Regions from separate parts of the Cupriavidus sp. HPC(L) genome, predicted to be linked through region 2. Evidence: riboswitches for the same ligand, from Rfam matches in the RefSeq annotation. Region 2 holds a riboswitch; the other holds the start of a gene.
What was found. Region 2 has a riboswitch for glycine ahead of gcvT (glycine cleavage system aminomethyltransferase GcvT). Riboswitches for the same ligand answer to the same signal wherever they lie in the genome.
Positions count from the first base shown of each region.

Region 1: linked by a shared signal. The riboswitch ahead of B551_RS10540 (D-amino acid dehydrogenase) and the one ahead of gcvT (glycine cleavage system aminomethyltransferase GcvT) in region 2 are both predicted to bind glycine.

Region 1 is NZ_AMPR02000147.1:106-6,720, forward strand. It holds partial or broken gene B551_RS10540 (D-amino acid dehydrogenase) at 1-1,206, opposite strand, end outside; glycine riboswitch at 1,263-1,379, opposite strand; gene B551_RS10545 (diguanylate cyclase) at 1,511-2,497, opposite strand; gene fumC (class II fumarate hydratase) at 2,659-4,065, opposite strand; gene B551_RS10555 (diguanylate cyclase domain-containing protein) at 4,153-6,243, opposite strand; partial or broken gene B551_RS10560 (CHASE domain-containing protein) at 6,483-6,615, shown strand, end outside.
Region 2 is NZ_AMPR02000443.1:6,945-17,729, forward strand. It holds gene B551_RS21615 (MBL fold metallo-hydrolase) at 1-365, opposite strand, end outside; gene B551_RS21620 (Rpn family recombination-promoting nuclease/putative transposase) at 398-1,390, opposite strand; gene B551_RS21625 (L-serine ammonia-lyase) at 1,495-2,871, opposite strand; gene B551_RS21630 (DUF421 domain-containing protein) at 2,949-3,482, opposite strand; gene gcvP (aminomethyl-transferring glycine dehydrogenase) at 3,603-6,521, opposite strand; gene gcvH (glycine cleavage system protein GcvH) at 6,596-6,976, opposite strand; gene gcvT (glycine cleavage system aminomethyltransferase GcvT) at 7,082-8,209, opposite strand; glycine riboswitch at 8,308-8,455, opposite strand; glycine riboswitch at 8,477-8,573, opposite strand; gene B551_RS21650 (UvrD-helicase domain-containing protein) at 8,782-10,785, shown strand, end outside.

The sequences.
Region 1 (6,615 bases), on a different contig from region 2:
TTCGGCGATCGCGCGTCCCGAGCCGCAGCCGTGCGTCCAGCCCAGCGTGCCATGGCCGGTGTTCAGATACAGCCCCTGCACCGCGCTCGCGCCGATATATGGCACGTTGCCCGGCGTCGCGGGACGCAGGCCGGTCCAGTAGCGCGCCAGTTCGGGCCGGCTGACACCGGGGAAGATCTCCAGCGTGCGCCGCACGATGGCCTCGCAGCGCACCGGGTTCAGCTCCATCGAATAGCCGTTGAGCTCGGCGGTGCCGGCGATGCGCAGCCGGTCGCCCAGCCGCGAGAACACCAGCTTGTACTCGTCGTCGGTCAGGCTGACGCTCGGCGCGCGCTCGGGGTCGAGCACCGGCAGCGTGGCCGAATAACCCTTTGCCGGATAGATGTCGAGCTTGACGCCCAGCGGGCGCGCCAGCATCGGGCTGAAGCTGCCGAGCGCGAGCACGTAGGCGTCGGCCTGCTCGACCGTGTACGCGCCGGTCTCGTCGGCGATCTCGACCCCACGCATGCGGCCGCCTTCGGCCAGCAGCCGCTGCACGCGCACGCCATAGCGGAAGCGCACGCCGCGCGCCTCGCACAGCGCGGCCAGTCCGGTGGTGAAGCGATGCACGTCGCCGGACTCGTCCTCGCTGGTGTAGGTGGCGCCCGCCAGCCGCGGCGCGATCGACGCCAACGCGGGTTCCAGCTTCACCACTTCGTCGGGACCGATCACGCGGCGCTCGCAGCCGAGCTCGCGCATGATGCGCGCCGGCTCGATCGCCGCGTCGAATTCCTTCTGGCTGGTATAGAAGTGCAGGATGCCCCGGGCCAGGTGGTCGTACTCGATGCCGGTCTCGGCGCGCAGCGCCTGCAGGCTGGCGCGGCTGTAGGTGCCGAGATTGAGCAGCTGGATCATGTTGCGGGTGGAACGCCGGGCCGGACATTCGCGCAGGAATTTGAGGCCCCACGACCATTGCGCCGGGTCGGCGCGCAGGCGGAACAGCAGCGGCGCGTCCTCGCGTCCCAGCCAGCTGAGCAGCTTCAGCGGCGCCGACGGGTTGGCCCAGGGCTCGGCATGGCTGACCGAGATCTGGCCGCCGTTGCCGAAGCTGGTTTCGCGTGCCGCGCCGGCATTGCGCTCGAGCACCACGACCTCGTGGCCGGCCTTGGACAGATACCACGCCGAGGCCACGCCGATCACGCCGGCTCCCATCACGATGACTTTCATTTCAGGCTCCAGGATGCAAAAAGGGGCAGCCGGCCGGCATCGTTGATGCCAACCCGGCTGCCCCCACTGTCCTTTTGCCTGAGAGATTCACCGCGTCCGCCCCGGACCCGGCTTGCCCCTTCGGCGGCCGTCATCGTCAAATCATGATGGCGGCGCTCTCCAGTTCGTTGTCGTCTCCAGTCTTCGGTACCTGAGCGTTTCGGGGGTACGCCTTCGGCAGCGCTGCCGCCGCGCTGTCGCGGCAGGCTCGCTTTCTCCTGGATGGGCGGACAGTAACACGGCGCGGCGGCGGCCGCAACGCGAGTTACTGACGCCCGGCGGGCGGCGTCCCCGCCTTGCGAGCCTGCTTGTTGGCGTACATCGCCTGATCGGCCTGCGCCAGCAGATCGGCGATGCCCGCATGGCGGGCGGGATCGAACGCGACCGCGCCGGCGCTGAAGTCGAGCCGATAGCCGCGCTGGCTCTGCGCGTTGTGTGCCTCCACGCCTTGCCGCAGCCGGGCCAGCATCGCGTCGCACTGGTCGGCACAGGCGTCGACAAGCAGCACGACGAACTCGTCGCCGCCGAGCCGTCCGATCAGGTCGGACTGCCGGAACGCCTGGCGCAATTGATCTGCGAAGGCGGCCAGCGCCAGATCGCCCTCCGCGTGGCCGAAGCGGTCGTTGATGGCCTTGAAGCCATCCATGTCGAAGAACAGCAGCGTGGCCGGCATGCGCTGGCGCTGGCAGACCGCCAGCGCATGCTGCGCCAGCGCCGAGAAGCCGCGCCGGTTCGACAGCATCGTCAGGTCATCCATCGACGCCAGTTGCGCCGACTCCAGCTCCTGCTCGGCCAGGCGCCCCAGATCGTGCAGCAGCGCCTGGTCGTCCTTGTCGAACTCGCGCGGCGCGGTGTCGATCAGGCACAGCGTGCCGACCTTGGCGCCGCCGCGTACCGCGAGCGGGCAGCCGGCATAGAAGCGCACGCCGGGCGCGCCCGTGACCAGCGGGTTGTCGTGAAAGCGCTGGTCCTGCAGCGCATCGGGCACGATCAGCAGATCGTCGCGCAGGATCGCGTGGCCGCAGAACGATTGCTCGCGTGGCGTTTCGCGGACGGCCAGGCCGAACGAGGACTTGAACCATTGCCGCCTGGCATCAACCAGGCTGACCAGCGCGATCGGCACGTCGAACAGCCGCCTGGCCAGGCGTGTCAGCCGGTCGAAGCGCTCTTCGGCGGCGGTATCGAGGAGGTTCAGCGAATACAGCGCGTCGAGGCGCCGCGGGTCATCGGCGGGAATGGGAGCAGGAATCATCTCGTCAATGCGATCGTTGTTACCCCGATCGTCGTCGGCCCGTCTGGAGCGGGTTTGTCGCCGGCCGCCGCGGTGCCGCGGGGCCGGTCGATGGGTCGTTCAATGTGTGGGCGGCCGCATGCGCCGTCGTGGACGTGGCCGCCAGCACCGGTGCGCTGACGCTACACCTCGCGCGTCATCCCCTTCAGATCGATCCATTGTTCGAACTGCTCGGCGGTGACATGGCCCGAGGCGATTGCCGCCTCGCGCAGCGACAGGTTGCGGGCCACGGCCAGCTTGGCGATCTCGGCGGCCTTGTCGTAGCCGATATGCGGGTTCAGCGCGGTGACCGGCATCAGCGATCGTTCGAGCAGCTCGGCGATGCGCGCCCGGTCGGCTTCGACGCCGGCCACCATGTGTTCGGCGAAGCTGGCCGCCGCGTCGGCCAGCAGTGTAACCGACTGCAGCAGGCTGTAAACGATGACCGGCTTGTAGGCGTTCAGCTCCAGCGTGCCGAGACCGTTGGCCAGCGTGATCGTGGTGTGGTTGCCGATCACACGGCAGCAGACCATCGCCAGCGCCTCGGCCTGGGTCGGGTTGACCTTGCCCGGCATGATCGACGAGCCCGGCTCGTTGGCCGGCAGCTGCAGTTCGGCAAAGCCCGCGCGCGGGCCGGAACCGAGCAGCATGAAGTCGCGCGCGATCTTCAGGAAGGACGAGGCCGTGGTGTTCAGCGCGCCGGACAGATCGGCGAGCGCGTCGTGCGCGGCCTGCAGCGCGTAGCGGTTGGCCGCTGGTTCGAACGGCAGGCCCGTGTAGTCGGCCAGCGCGCGCGCGAAGGCGGCGGCAAAGCCGGCGGGCGCATTCAGGCCGGTGCCGACCGCGGTGCCCCCCTGGGGCACCGGCATCGCGCGCAGCACGGCCTGGTGCAGCCGCGCCTGCGCATCGGCGACCTGCGCCTGGTAACCGGAGAACTCCTGGCCCAGCGTCAGCGGCACCGCATCCTGCAGATGGGTGCGGCCGACCTTGACGATGTCGGCGAAGGCCTCGACCTTGCTGCCCAGCGTCTTCTGCAACGTCTCCAGCGCCGGCAGCAGCTGGCGCTGCACCGCGCGCGCGGCGGCGATATGCATCGCGGTCGGGAAGCTGTCGTTGGACGACTGGCTCGCGTTGACGTGGTCGTTGGGATGAACCGGACGCTTGCTGCCGACCTCGCCGCCGAGCAGCTGGATCGCACGATTGGCGATCACCTCGTTCAGGTTCATGTTGGTCTGCGTGCCCGAGCCGGTCTGCCAGACCGACAGCGGAAACTCGTCGGGCCACTGGCCGGCGATGATCTCCTCGGCGGCCTGTTCGATCGCCTGCGCCAGCGCCGCGTCGAGCACGTTCAGCTCGCGGTTCGCACGCGCCGCGCACAGCTTCAGGATCGCAAAGGCCTCGATCAGCGCGGGCGGCATCTTCTCGTTGCCGATGCGGAAGTTCTGGCGCGAGCGCTCGGTCTGCGCGCCCCACAGGTGGTCGGCGGGGACGGGTACCTGGCCCAGGCTGTCCTGTTCGATGCGGGTCGCTGGGGGCTGCTGGTCTGACATGACTGGCTCCTGTGAACGAACGATGCGGATCGGCCTTCTAGGATACGCCGCCGGGACTGCCGACGCCGCGCCGGCGCGCAAGCCGGCCTACGGGCGCGCCTCCCGCGATCGGTTCGCCAGCTCGGGCGGGCCGATCTCGAAGCGGCCGCGTCCGGCGTCCTTGGCGCGGTACAGCAGCGCATCGGCCTCCTTGGCCAGCTGCTGCCATGTCATCGGCGCGCCCTGGTACAGCGCGATGCCGATGCTGACATTGACGTCGACGAAGGCGCCCTCGATGAAGAAGCGGCGGCCCACCGCATGCAGGATCGCGCCGGCGACGCGCACCGCGACATCGGGCCGGTCGATGTCCTCCATCACGATGGCGAACTCGTCGCCGCCCAGCCGCGCCACCGCATCGCGCTCGCGCACGCAGCGCTGCACGCGCTTGGCAAAGCTCTGCAGCAGCTGGTCGCCGGCCGCGTGGCCATAGTGGTCGTTGACCGCCTTGAAGCGGTCCATGTCCAGATACAGCAGCGCCATCAGCCGGTCCTGCGAGCGGCTGCGCGCCATCGCCTCGGCCAGCCGCGTCTCGAACGCGCTGCGGTTCAGCAGCTGCGTCAGGTGGTCCAGGCGCGAGATCTGCGCGAGCCGCAGCGTCTCGAGCTTGCGCGCGGTGATGTCCTGCACATGGACATGCACGCCCTCGACGCGGCTGCCATCGGCGCTCCACTCGGGCCGGAAATTGGTTTCGGTGCAGTGGTAGTCGGGATCGTGGAACTCGGTCTCGAACGTGACCGCGGTGCCGGCCAGCGCCTGCTGCAGATACGGCTGGATGCGGGCGTAGCGCGCCTCGCCCAGCAGTTCGCGCAGCGTCATGCCGCGCAGCTGGTCGAGCGGAATGCCGAAGGTGCGCTCGTAGGCGAGGTTGTTGAAGACGTAGCGCTCGTCGGTGTCGATGAACGCCAGCAGCGACGGCAGCGTGTCGGTGACCGCGCGCAGACGCGTTTCGCTGCGGTGCAGCTGTTCGCGGCGCTCGCGCACGTCGCGCATCAGCCGGGCGAACGCGCGCGCCAGCACGCCGATCTCGTCATGGCGATGGGTCGACAGCCTCTCGTAGGCCGACAGGTCGCGCGCGCTGTCGCGCACCACGCGCCGCAGCTGCGCCAGCGGCGCGAACATCCAGTGCACCGCGAACCAGTTCAGCACCGCCGCCAATCCCACCGCGACCGCCGACCACAACAGGAAGCGCTGCTGCATCGCGTGCAGCGGCTGGAAGGCCTCCTTGGCCGGCAGCACGGCGACCAGTTCCCAACCGGTGGTCGCCATCAGATAGCGTGCGATGACCGGCTCGCGCGGTGTCAGGAACTCCAGGGTCGCCGGCTGTGCCTGCACGCCGCAGGTCTCTCCCTGCGCGCGCGCCGGCCGCCCGACCTGCTGCTGCAGCCGGTGTTGCACGTAGACCGGCTGCGCGCCGGCCGATACCAGGCAATAGAAGCCGGTGCTGGCGATCGGGCTGTGCGGCACTTCCACCAGGAAGTTCGAGCGCGCCAGGTCGATCCAGCCGCCGACCAGGCCCAGGAAGGTCTTGTCGTCCGAGACGATCGGCACGGCCAGCAGCACGCCGACCGAACCGTCGGCGCGGGCGCGGATCGGCGGGCTGATCACCGGCGCCAGGGTGCGCGCGGCCTCGCGGAAGTAGGTGCGGTCCGCGACCGACACCAGGGTGCCGTCGCGGGCCAGCAGCATGCCCCTGGCATCGACCACGACGGCGCTGTTGAAGGTACCGGGAATCGGAATGGTGCGGCTGAGCATGGCCTGCAGCTGCGCGGCCGGCGCGTCCATCATCGACTTGAATTGCGGGGCGAGGTGCTCGAGCAGGATCAGGCGATCGTTGACCGCGGAATCGAGCTGCTCCGCCGTCAGCTTGACGACGGAATCCTGTTGCGCCTGCAGTGCGTCACGCAGGTCGTCATGGGCCGATTTCAGCGAGCCCACCACGAGGGCGGCGCCGAGCACGGTCGACAGACCCGCGGTGACCAGCGCGATGCGCGTCGTCAACGACAGCGCGAACCGGGGACGACGCGTCGTGGCCGTGGCCGGGTCCTCGCGGCGATCGTCGTTCGGTGTGTCGGGCGGTCGTTTCAGCGCTACGTGCGGCGGTGCGTTGGGCGAGTCGTCGAGCAAGGGGGGACGGTTCATGCGTGCCCGCAAGGGCATTCCCCGGGTCGGCGGGTTCCGTAGGCGTCACCGTATCACATCGAGCGGCATGGTGCGAGTCGCGGCACACGGCCTGTCCCGCTGTCGCAAAGTGCATTTGGCGCGGTATAGTCCAAGCCGTGATCCGAGCCTGGACGCCAGCGGCATCGGTGCCGGTCACGACCTTGGCGCCAAGCTGCGCCGCTCCTATCCAGGCCGCACGGCCCCGCCATGCTATTGCGATGAAACTGCCTTCGCTTCCTCCCGCCGTCCTGGCTTTGCTGGTCGTGGCCGCCGGCGCTTGCGTCACCGCCGCGGCCGCCGTGCAGACCGCCGCGTGGAGCGAACGTGCCGCCGCCCAGCGGCTCGACGCGA
Region 2 (10,785 bases):
AGATAGCTCATGCTGCCGGCCGTATGGCCCGGGGTATGGATCGCGCGCAGCGTCTGCGCGCCGAACGCGATGGTGTCGCCGTCGATCAACTGCTTCAGCGCCGGCCGGATCTCGCAGCCCGACGGCGCGGCGGTATGCGCGCCGGTACGTTGCGCGACATGGCCTGCCGAGGTGATGTGGTCCGCGTGCGCGTGGGTTTCGATGACCCAGGCCAGGCGTACACCGGTCTGCTGCACCAGCGCCAGATCGCGTTCGAGCTGACGGTCGACCGGATCGATCAGCACGGCATCGCGCGTCGCCGCGTCGATCAGCAGATACGTGTAGGTGCAGGACTCGGGGTCGAAGAGTTGATGGAAGGTTTGCATCTGCGGGAATACTGACAATCGGTCGCCAGGGTTCAGGCTTCGAATACGTCGGGGAGGTGTTGGGCGCTGAGCAGCCTTTCTCCCCAGGCTTGCAATTGTTCGGCCGAGGCGCCGTTCAATCGCGTTTCCAGCTCGGCCGGCAGAGGACCGAACCGTTTGGCAAGCATGTTTCGCAGCATCATGGCCTGGCCTTGCTGCAGACCTTCCTGCCGGCCCTTCTGCCGGCCCTCCTGCAGGCCTTCCAGCCGGCCTTCTTGCAGGCCTTCCAGTCTGTAGTTGGCCTTCCACCGTGCGATATTCGTCGACAGCGACATTTCAGCCTCCATCAGGTTGTGTACATTCGTGAAATCCAGACCGGCATGGCGATGCCGTGAGCCTACATCCTTCAGCCAGCGTACGAAAGTGTTCGACAGGACCGGGTTGTCGGCGACGCGCCGCCTGAGCCAGTGGACCGTGTCGAGCAACGTTTCCTCGCTGGTCGCGTTTTCGAAGCGGAACACGGCGGCGACCAGATTGTCGAGCCTGGCCAGTTCCTCGTCCGAGTATCGGCTTGCGTCGACCAGCAGATACTTGCAGCGGGGCTGGTAGCCAGATAGTTCGCCAGGCAGTCGTGGTGACAGGTCGGCGATGTCGGTCGTCGCAGTCCACCTGCCCTCGCCGTTGTAGATGACGACAGGCAGTACCGGGGGCAGGCGGCCTCCGTCGAGCATATTCTGACCACGGATCAGCTCGAGATCGAGGCACGTGACGTAATTCGTCATGCGAATCGCCATATGTCGATCGATGGTGCTTTGAAACTCGATCAGCAGATAGAGATAGACCCACTCGCCGCCGGCCTGGATGCGCCATACCATGTCGCTTGCATGCTGGCGAAACGCATCGGTGACGTAGGTTCCGGATCGCCGTTCGAGGGTATCGAAGTCCAGGCTTCGAACCCAGTCTCCCGGCACGAAATCGCGCAGCAGGTCACGGACGAGTTCCGGCGTGGAGAACAAGGTCTTGTAGCAGGCATCGTGGTTCGGCATGGCACACGCATCGCAGTGGCGGAGCCGAGAGAATGCCGCGCCAGGGAGGCGCGGGATTCCACAAAAGTGCGTGCTACTTTAGTGTTCGAACAGCAGGCCGAGGGTCAGCACTCGACGATATTGACCGCGAGTCCGCCGCGCGCCGTTTCCTTGTATTTGGTCTTCATGTCGGCGCCGGTTTCGCGCATGGTCTTGATCACCGAATCGAGCGAGACATAGTGATTGCCGTCGCCGCGCAGCGCCATGCGCGCCGCGTTGACGGCCTTGACCGAGGCCATCGCATTGCGTTCGATGCAGGGAATCTGCACCAGCCCGCCGACCGGATCGCATGTCAGGCCGAGGTTGTGTTCCATGCCGATCTCCGCGGCATTCTCGACCTGTTCCGGCGTGCCGCCAAGCACCGCGGCCAGCGCGCCGGCGGCCATCGAACACGCGACGCCGACCTCGCCCTGGCAGCCCACTTCGGCGCCGGAGATCGACGCGTTCAGCTTGTACAGCAGGCCGATCGCGCCGGCCGTCAGCAGGAAGTCGATGACGCCGCGCTCGTTCGCGCCCGGCACGAAGCGATCGTAGTAATGCAGCACGGCCGGGATGATGCCCGCCGCGCCGTTGGTCGGCGCGGTCACCACGCGGCCACCGGCCGCATTTTCCTCGTTGACGGCCATCGCATAGAGGTTGACCCAGTCCATCACCGACAGCGGGTCCGACAGCGTCCGTTCGGCGCGCTCGGTCAGATTGCGGTGCAGCTCGGGCGCACGCCGCTTGACCTTGAACGGGCCGGGCAGCTCGCCATCGGTGCGGCAGCCGCGCGCGACGCAGGCCTGCATCACCTGCCAGATATGCAGCAGGCCCGCGCGCACGTCGGCTTCGCTGCGCCACGTGCATTCGTTCTCGAGCATCAGCTGCGCAATCGACTTGCCGGTGCTGCTCGCCATGTCGAGCATCGCGCGGCCGCTGCGGAACGGATGCGGCAGTTGCCGGTCCGCTTCGAGCACCTGCGTGTTGGCGGCGCCGGCGCTGACGACGAAGCCGCCGCCAACCGACAGATAGCGGCCCTCGCGCAGCGTTGCGCCGGCGGCATCGAAGGCATGGAATTTCATGCCGTTCGGATGCTCGGCCATCGCCTCGCGCCGGTAGAACGCAATGTGTTCCTTCTCGACGAAGGGAATCGGATGCTTGCCGAGCAGCGCCAGCGTGCGCGACGCGCGAAGCTGGGCCAGCCTGGCGTCGATGGTGTCCGGATCGATGGTGTCCGGCGCCTCGCCGAGCAGGCCGAGGATCACGCCCTTGTCGGTGCCGTGTCCCTTGCCGGTCGCGCCAAGGGAGCCGTACAGTTCGACCCGCACGCTGGCCACTTGCGGCAGCAGGCCGTCGCGCTCCAGTCCATGCGCGAACATGCCGGCCGCACGCATCGGTCCCACCGTATGCGAGCTCGATGGCCCGATGCCGACCTTGAACAGGTCGAAAACGCTGACAGCCACGTTGGTCTCCTATCGTTTGCGGCGGTGTGCCGGCCCGCGCCGCGGCCCGCTCTCCGGCTGGACCGGAACAGACCGGGCTAGACCGGCCGATCGTCCTCGGGGCGCTCCCACAGGGAGACGCCGGGGCCGGGCGGTTCCTCCGGCAGTTCCTTGCGCTTGAGCACGCTGATCGCGCCGTCGTTTTCCAGGATCGCGATATAGACGTCGTCCAGGCTCGCGCATCCCTCGCGCCGCAGTACCTTCATCAGGTCGTCGCTGGTCAGCCGCGCGCCATGCATGACCTCGTCGATCACCTTGCCATGGCGGATCAGCAGTTGCGGATGGCCCTCGACCGCGTACTCGAACTTGCGGCTGCGCCAACTGAGCCAGCTGACCAGCACGTTGATGCCGATCAGCGTCGCGGCGAGGATCAGGCCCGCGGAGACCGACTTGTCATCGCCGACCATGGCGTTCTGCACGCCCTCGGACAGGATCAGCAGCAGGATCAGATCGAACGGTGTCATCTGTCCGATCTGCCGCTTGCCACCCAACCGCATCATGATCAGAAGGGCGAAATAAACGATCAGCCCTCGGACAATGAATTCCCACCACGGCGCGCTCATTTCCCACATCGACAGTCTCCTTACCGATGATGGTTCCGGCCCGGAGGCCGGAACCAGAAAGGCCGCACGCCGTCCAGCGTGCGCGCGGCAACAAGCCGCCGTGCGAATTGCAGCAGGAAGCGTGCCCGCTTACTCCTCGTAGGCGCTCATCGGCACGCAGGAGCAGAACAGGTTGCGATCGCCGTAGACGTTGTCGGCCCGGCCGACCGGCGGCCAGTACTTCTGCGTCCGCAGCGAGGCGACCGGATAGGCGGCTTCCTCACGCGTGTACTTGTGATTCCACTCGTTGGCGGTGATGACCGCCGCGGTGTGAGGCGCGTTCTTCAGCGGGTTGTCCTCGCGGTCGAAGCTGCCGTCCTCGACGCGCGCAATTTCCTTGCGGATCGCGATCATCGCGTCGATGAAGCGGTCCAGCTCGTGCAGCGCCTCGCTCTCGGTCGGCTCGATCATCAGCGTGCCGGGCACCGGGAAGCTCATCGTCGGCGCATGGAAGCCATAGTCCATCAGCCGCTTGGCCACATCCTCGTTGCTGATGCCGGTCGCCTTCTGGATCGGACGCAGGTCGAGAATGCACTCGTGCGCGATATGGCCGTTGCCGCCGGTGTACAGCACCGGGTAGTAGTCCGACAGCCGCTTGGCGACATAGTTGGCCGCCAGGATCGCGTTCTCGGTGGCGGCGGTCAGTCCGCGCGCGCCCATCATCGCGATATACATCCACGAGATCGGCAGGATGCTGGCCGAGCCGTAGGGCGCGGCAGAGATGGCGCCGATGCCGTCATCGGCGCGGCGATAGCCGGTGCTGGTGTGGTTCGGCAGGAACGGGGCCAGGTGCGCGCCGACCGCAACCGGACCGACGCCCGGGCCGCCGCCGCCGTGCGGGATGCAGAAGGTCTTGTGCAGGTTCAGGTGCGACACGTCGCCGCCGAACTGCCCCGGCGCGGCGGTGCCGACCATCGCGTTCATGTTGGCGCCGTCGACATAGACCTGGCCGCCGTGGCTGTGGACGATCTCGCAGATGCGCTGCACGCCTTCCTCGAACACGCCGTGCGTGGACGGGTAGGTGATCATGATCGCCGCCAGGTTCTTGCCGTGCTGCGCGGCCTTCTTTTCCAGATCGGCCAGGTCGACGTTGCCGTCCTCGTCGCAGGCCACCACGACCACCTGCATGCCGGCCATCTGCGCGGACGCCGGGTTGGTGCCGTGCGCCGACGACGGGATCAGGCAGATGTTGCGATGGCTCTCGCCGCGGCTCGCATGGTAGGCGTGGATGATCTGCAGGCCGGCGTATTCGCCCTGCGAGCCGGCGTTGGGCTGCAGGCTGACGGCGGCGTAGCCGGTGGCCGCGCACAGCATCGCCTCCAGCTGGGCGATCATCTCGCGGTAGCCGACGGTCTGGTCGTCCGGCGCGAACGGATGGATGCTCGAGAACTCGGGCCAGGTGACCGGAATCATCTCGCTGGTCGCGTTGAGCTTCATCGTGCAGGAGCCCAGCGGGATCATCGTGCGGTCGAGCGCCAGATCCTTGTCGGCCAGCATGCGCAGGTAGCGCAGCATCTCGTGCTCGGCATGGTGGGTGTTGAAGACCGGGTGCGTCAGGTAGGCGCTCTGGCGCGACAGCGCCGCCGGATAGCCATCATCGGCCGCGGCTTCCAGTGCGTCGAAGGCCGGCACCGGCTTGCCCTGCGCGAAGATCTCCCACAGCGCGACCACATCGTCGCGGCTGGTGGTCTCGTCCAGCGAGATGCCGACCTGCGTGGCGCCGGCGCGGCGCAGATTGATCTGGCGCGCGGCGGCCGCGGCGTGGATCGCCTCGGTGGCGGCACCAGTCTCGATCGTCAGCGTGTCGAAGAAGGTCTGGTTGGTGCGGGCGTAGCCCAGCGCCTGCAGGCCGCCGGCCAGCGTCGCGGTCAGCCGGTGCACGCGCTGCGCGATCCGCTTCAGGCCCTGCGGCCCGTGGTAGACCGCGTACATCGACGCCATGACCGCCAGCAGCACCTGCGCGGTACAGATGTTCGAGGTCGCCTTCTCGCGGCGGATATGCTGCTCACGCGTCTGCAGCGCCAGCCGGTAGGCCTTGTTGCCCTGCGCGTCGACGGTGACGCCGACCAGGCGGCCCGGCATCGAGCGCTTGTAGGCGTCCTTGACGGCCATATAGCCGGCGTGCGGGCCGCCGAAGCCCAGCGGCACACCGAAGCGCTGCGAATTGCCGACCGCCACGTCCGCGCCCCATTCGCCCGGCGCGGTGAGCAGCGTCAGCGCCAGCAGGTCGGCCGCGGCGACCACCAGGCCGCCGGCCGCGTGGACCGCATCGGCGATCGCGCGGTAGTCCGCCACGTCGCCGTTGACGCCCGGGTATTGCAGCAGCACGCCGAACGCGTGCGCCTGCGCCGCGTCGGCGGCGGGACCGACCTTGACCTCGATGCCGAGCGGCAGCGCGCGCGTGCGCACCACTTCGATCGTCTGCGGCAACACGTCGTCGGCCACGTAGAAGGTATTCGATGCGTGCTTGTTCACGCGCTGCAGCAGCGTCATCGCCTCGGCCGCGGCCGTGCCTTCGTCGAGCATCGACGCATTGGCGATATCGAGGCCCGTCAGGTCGGTGACCATCTGCTGGAAGTTCAGCATCGCCTCCAGGCGGCCCTGCGAGATCTCCGGCTGGTACGGCGTGTAGGCGGTGTACCAGGCCGGGTTTTCGAAGATGTTGCGCAGGATCACGCCCGGCGTCAGCGTGTTGTAGTAGCCCTGGCCGATGAAGCTCTTGAACACCTTGTTCTTGCCGGCGATGCCGCGCAGCTTGGCCAGCGCGGCTTCCTCGGTCAGCGGCTCGGTGAATTCGCCCAGCGGCATGCCGTCGCGGCGGCGGATCGCGGCCGGGATGATGGCGTCCATCAGCGCGGCGCGGCTGTCGTAGCCCAGCACCTTCAGCATGTGCTGCTGTTCGGCGGCGTCGGGACCGATATGGCGGTGGGAGAAGGCGTCGCGAGCTTCGAGTTCGGCCAGCGAAGGGCGAGCGGATTGAGCGGCGTTCATGGGCAGGGGAGCGTTCATGGCAAGTGACTCGGAGAGGCGGGCCGGGGCATGGTGGTCAGCCATGCCTCGGCGCCGCGGGCGGGGCGCCGGGCTCAGGCGCCGACGCTGGCCTTGTAGGCGTCGGCCGTCATCAGGCCGTTGACGTCGTCGCCGTTGGCCGGCTTGATCTTGAACAGCCAGGCATCGAAGGCGTTGGCGTTGACGCTCTCGGGCGCGTCCTTGACGGCGTCGTTGACGGCGACCACTTCACCGGCCACCGGTGCGTAGATGTCCGACGCGGCCTTGACCGATTCGACCACGGCCAGCGCGTCACCGGCGCCGACCGTCTTGCCGACCTCGGGCAGTTCGAGGAAGACGATGTCGCCGAGCGCATCCTGTGCGTGATCGGTGATGCCGATCGTCAGCGTGCCGTCGGTTTCGACGCGCACCCATTCGTGCGACTCGGTGTACTTCAGGTCAGCGGGGAAATTCATCGAGATTCTCCAATTTCAGATTCTTGTGTGGCGCCGCCGCGTGCCATCGGTGAAAGGGGCCGCGGGGCGCAGCGTGACCGGGTGGACGATGTCCGCAGTGAGCCGTCAGCTCACGAGTGCCTTGCCATTGCGCACAAACGGCAGTTTAACCACAGTCGCAGTCAGTTTGCGGTCGCGGATCAGCACCTGGACTTCGCTGCCGAGCGCCACATCCTTGGGCAGGCGCGCGAAGGCGATCGACTGGGACAGGGTCGGGCTGAAGGTGCCCGAGGTGATTTCGCCCTCGCCGGCGGCGGTCAGCACGGTCTGGTGCGCGCGCAGCACGCCGCCCTTGTCGCGCAGGATCAGGCCGGCAAATTGCTGGCGCTGGCCGTTGGCCACCAGCGCGGCCTTGCCGACGAAATCGCGCTCGCTTTGCAGGTCGACGGTCCAGGCCAGGCCGGCGTCGAGCGGCGAGGTGTGGATGTCCATGTCCTGACCGTACAGGTTCATGCCGGCTTCGAGCCGCAGCGTGTCGCGCGCGCCGAGCCCGGCCGGACGCACGCCGGCGGCATGCAGCTTTTCCCAGACCGCGGCGACGTTGTCGGCCGGCACCACCAGCTCGAAGCCGTCCTCGCCGGTGTAGCCGGTGCGGGCCACCATGATTTCGCCGATCGCGGCGTCTTCGACGACCATCGCGTTGAACGGCTTGAGCGCCTCGCTGGGCTGGGTCGACGGGAAGGCCGCCCACACCTTGGCGCGCGCGTTCGGGCCCTGCACGGCGACGATGGCCAGCGGTGCGGCATTATCGGAGGCGTTGTCGGTGCGACGGGGAGTAATGGTCAAGCCGGCGCCGGTGTCGGCATTGCGCTGGCGGATCCAGTCGATATCGCCGGTCGCGGTGCTGGCGTTGACCACCAGGCGGAAGCGGTCCTCGGCGAAGAAATAGACGATCAGGTCGTCGATCACACCGCCATTCGGGTCGAGCATGCAGGAATACAGCGCCTTGCCGGGGGTTTGCAGCTTGTCGACGTTGTTGGCGAGCAGTCCGCGCAGGAAGGCGCGGGTATTGGGTCCGGCGAGGTCGACGACGCACATGTGCGAAACGTCGAACATGCCCGCATCGCTGCGCACCGCATGGTGTTCCTCGATCTGCGAGCCGTAGTTGACCGGCATGTCCCATCCGCCGAAATCAACCATGCGGGCGCCGAGGGCGCGGTGGATGGCGTTGAGCGGGGTGGCCTGGAGCGTCATGGATTCCTCGGAGCGTGGCATCGTTCAGTCCGGCGCGCGCGGCGCGCCAAACAAAAAAGGGTCATCCGTCGCGCGGCTCGTTGGAACCGTCGCGACGGATGACCCCCTCTGTCCTCGATACCTGAGAGATTACGGACTGGTTCTGCGGTTCGCTTCGAACCCGCCGGCCCCGCCGTGCGCCCCTTCGGTGGACACGCTCATCATTCAATCGATGAATGGCGGGTGTCGCTCTCCAGAGTTCGGCATACATCGTGTGCATGCTGCATGCCGATCCGCCCGGTCCATGGTGCCTGAGAGTTTTCGGGTGATTCCCCTTCGGCGGCGCGAATGACGATACAGTCGCGCGCTCTCCCGGACGGATGGCGCGACTCTAACCGCAGGCCTGCCGGCTGTCAACGCGAGAGCGGCGCGTTGCAGGCCACGGATCCGGTGGCTCGGCCGGACCCGCCCCCGTGTTAACATCGCCCGCTTTGATCCATCCGCGACCCGTGCCCGAACGCGTCGCGCCTGCGGCCCGCCTCCCTCGGGGTGCGGTCCGACCTCCTGCCGTACCCGAACTCCGCCCCCGACCGATGACCCACGGACTGAACGCCGCCCAATCCGAAGCCGTCCGCTATCTGGACGGCCCCTGCCTGGTGCTCGCCGGCGCGGGTTCGGGCAAGACCCGGGTGATCACGCAGAAGATCGCGCATCTGATCGAGGACAAGGGCTTCGAGCCCCGCCACATCGCCGCGGTGACCTTCACCAACAAGGCCGCCAAGGAAATGCAGGAGCGGATCGCCAAGCTGATGGAGGGCAAGACCCGGGACGGCAAGCGCATCCCGCTGCGCCAGCTGACCGTCTGTACCTTCCACTCGCTGGGCGTGCAGATCCTGCGTGCCGAGGCCGAGCACCTTGGCCTGAAGCCGCAGTTCTCGATCATGGACGCCGATGACTGCTTCGGCCTGATCCAGGAGCAGCTGGCCACCACTGACAAGAAGCTGATCCGCAGCGTGCAGAGCACGATCTCGCTGTGGAAGAACGGCATGGTCGATCCCGAGACCGCGATTGCCGAGGCCGCCGACGCCGACCAGCACCAGGCCGCGCTGATCTACCGCAACTACGTCGCCACGCTGGCGGCGTACCAGGCGGTCGACTTCGACGACCTGATCCGGCTGCCGGCCGAGCTGTTCGCACGCGACGAAACCGTGCGGCTCAAGTGGCAGAACCGGCTGCGCTACTTCCTGGTCGACGAATACCAGGACACCAACGCCTGCCAGTACCAGCTGCTGAAGCTGCTGGCCGGCGGCTCGCATCTGCGCGCGCCCGCCTTCACCGCGGTCGGCGACGACGACCAGGCGATCTACGGCTGGCGCGGCGCCACGCTGGACAATCTGCGCCTGCTGCAGACCGACTTCCCGAACCTGAAGGTCATCAAGCTCGAGCAGAACTATCGCTCGACGGTGCGCATCCTGCAGGCCGCCAATGCGGTGATCGCCAACAACCCCAAGCTGTTCGACAAGACGCTGTGGAGCGAGCACGGCATGGGGGACCCGATCACCGTGACGCCGATGAACGACGAGGAGCACGAGGCCGAGTCGGTGGTGTTCAAGCTGTCGGCGCACAAGTTCGAGCGGCGCGCGCAGTTCCGCGACTACGCGATCCTCTATCGCGGCAACCACCAGGCGCGGCTGTTCGAGCAGATCCTGCGCCGCGAGCGCATCCCGTATGTGCTGTCCGGCGGGCAGAGCTTCTTCGACAAGGCCGAGATCAAGGACATCTGTGCCTATCTGCGGCTGATCGCCAATCCCGACGACGATCCGGCCTTTATCCGCGCGGTCACCACGCCGCGGCGCGGGGTCGGCAATACCACGCTGGAGGTGCTGGGCACCTTCGCCGGGCAGGCCAAGGTGTCGCTGTTCGAGGCGGCGATGATGGGCGGCATCGAAGGCAAGCTGCAGCCGCGCCAGCTCGAGCCGCTGCGCACCTTCTGCGAGGCGATGGTGCGGCTGGCCGACCGTGCCGCGCGCGATCCGGCCACCGAGGTGCTCGACGATCTGATGGAAGGCATCCACTACGAAGCCTATCTGTACGACACCTTCGACGAGCGCCAGGCCCAGGCCAAATGGACCAATACGCTGGAATTCCTCGACTGGCTCAAGCGCAAGGGCACCAAGCCGGAGGCCGCGGACGGCGAGGCGACCGGCTTCGACACCGCCGACGGCTTCGGCGACGAAGGCAAGAACCTGCTGGAGTTGACGCAGACGGTCGCGCTGATGAGCATGCTCGAGGGCCGCGAGGAGGATCCGGATGCGGTGCGGCTGTCGACGCTGCATGCGTCCAAGGGCCTCGAATATCCGCACGTGTTCCTGGTCGGCGTGGAGGAGGGCATCCTGCCGCATTGCCGCGAGGACGAGGACCTGAGCGACGAGAAGATCGAGGAGGAGCGGCGCCTGATGTACGTCGGCATCACGCGCGCGCAGCGCAGCCTGCATATCAGCTGGTGCAAGAAGCGCAAGCGCGCGCGCGACACCTACTCGTGCCAGCCGTCGCGCTTCATCGGCGAGATGAAGCTCGAGGAAGCCCCGGCACCGAAG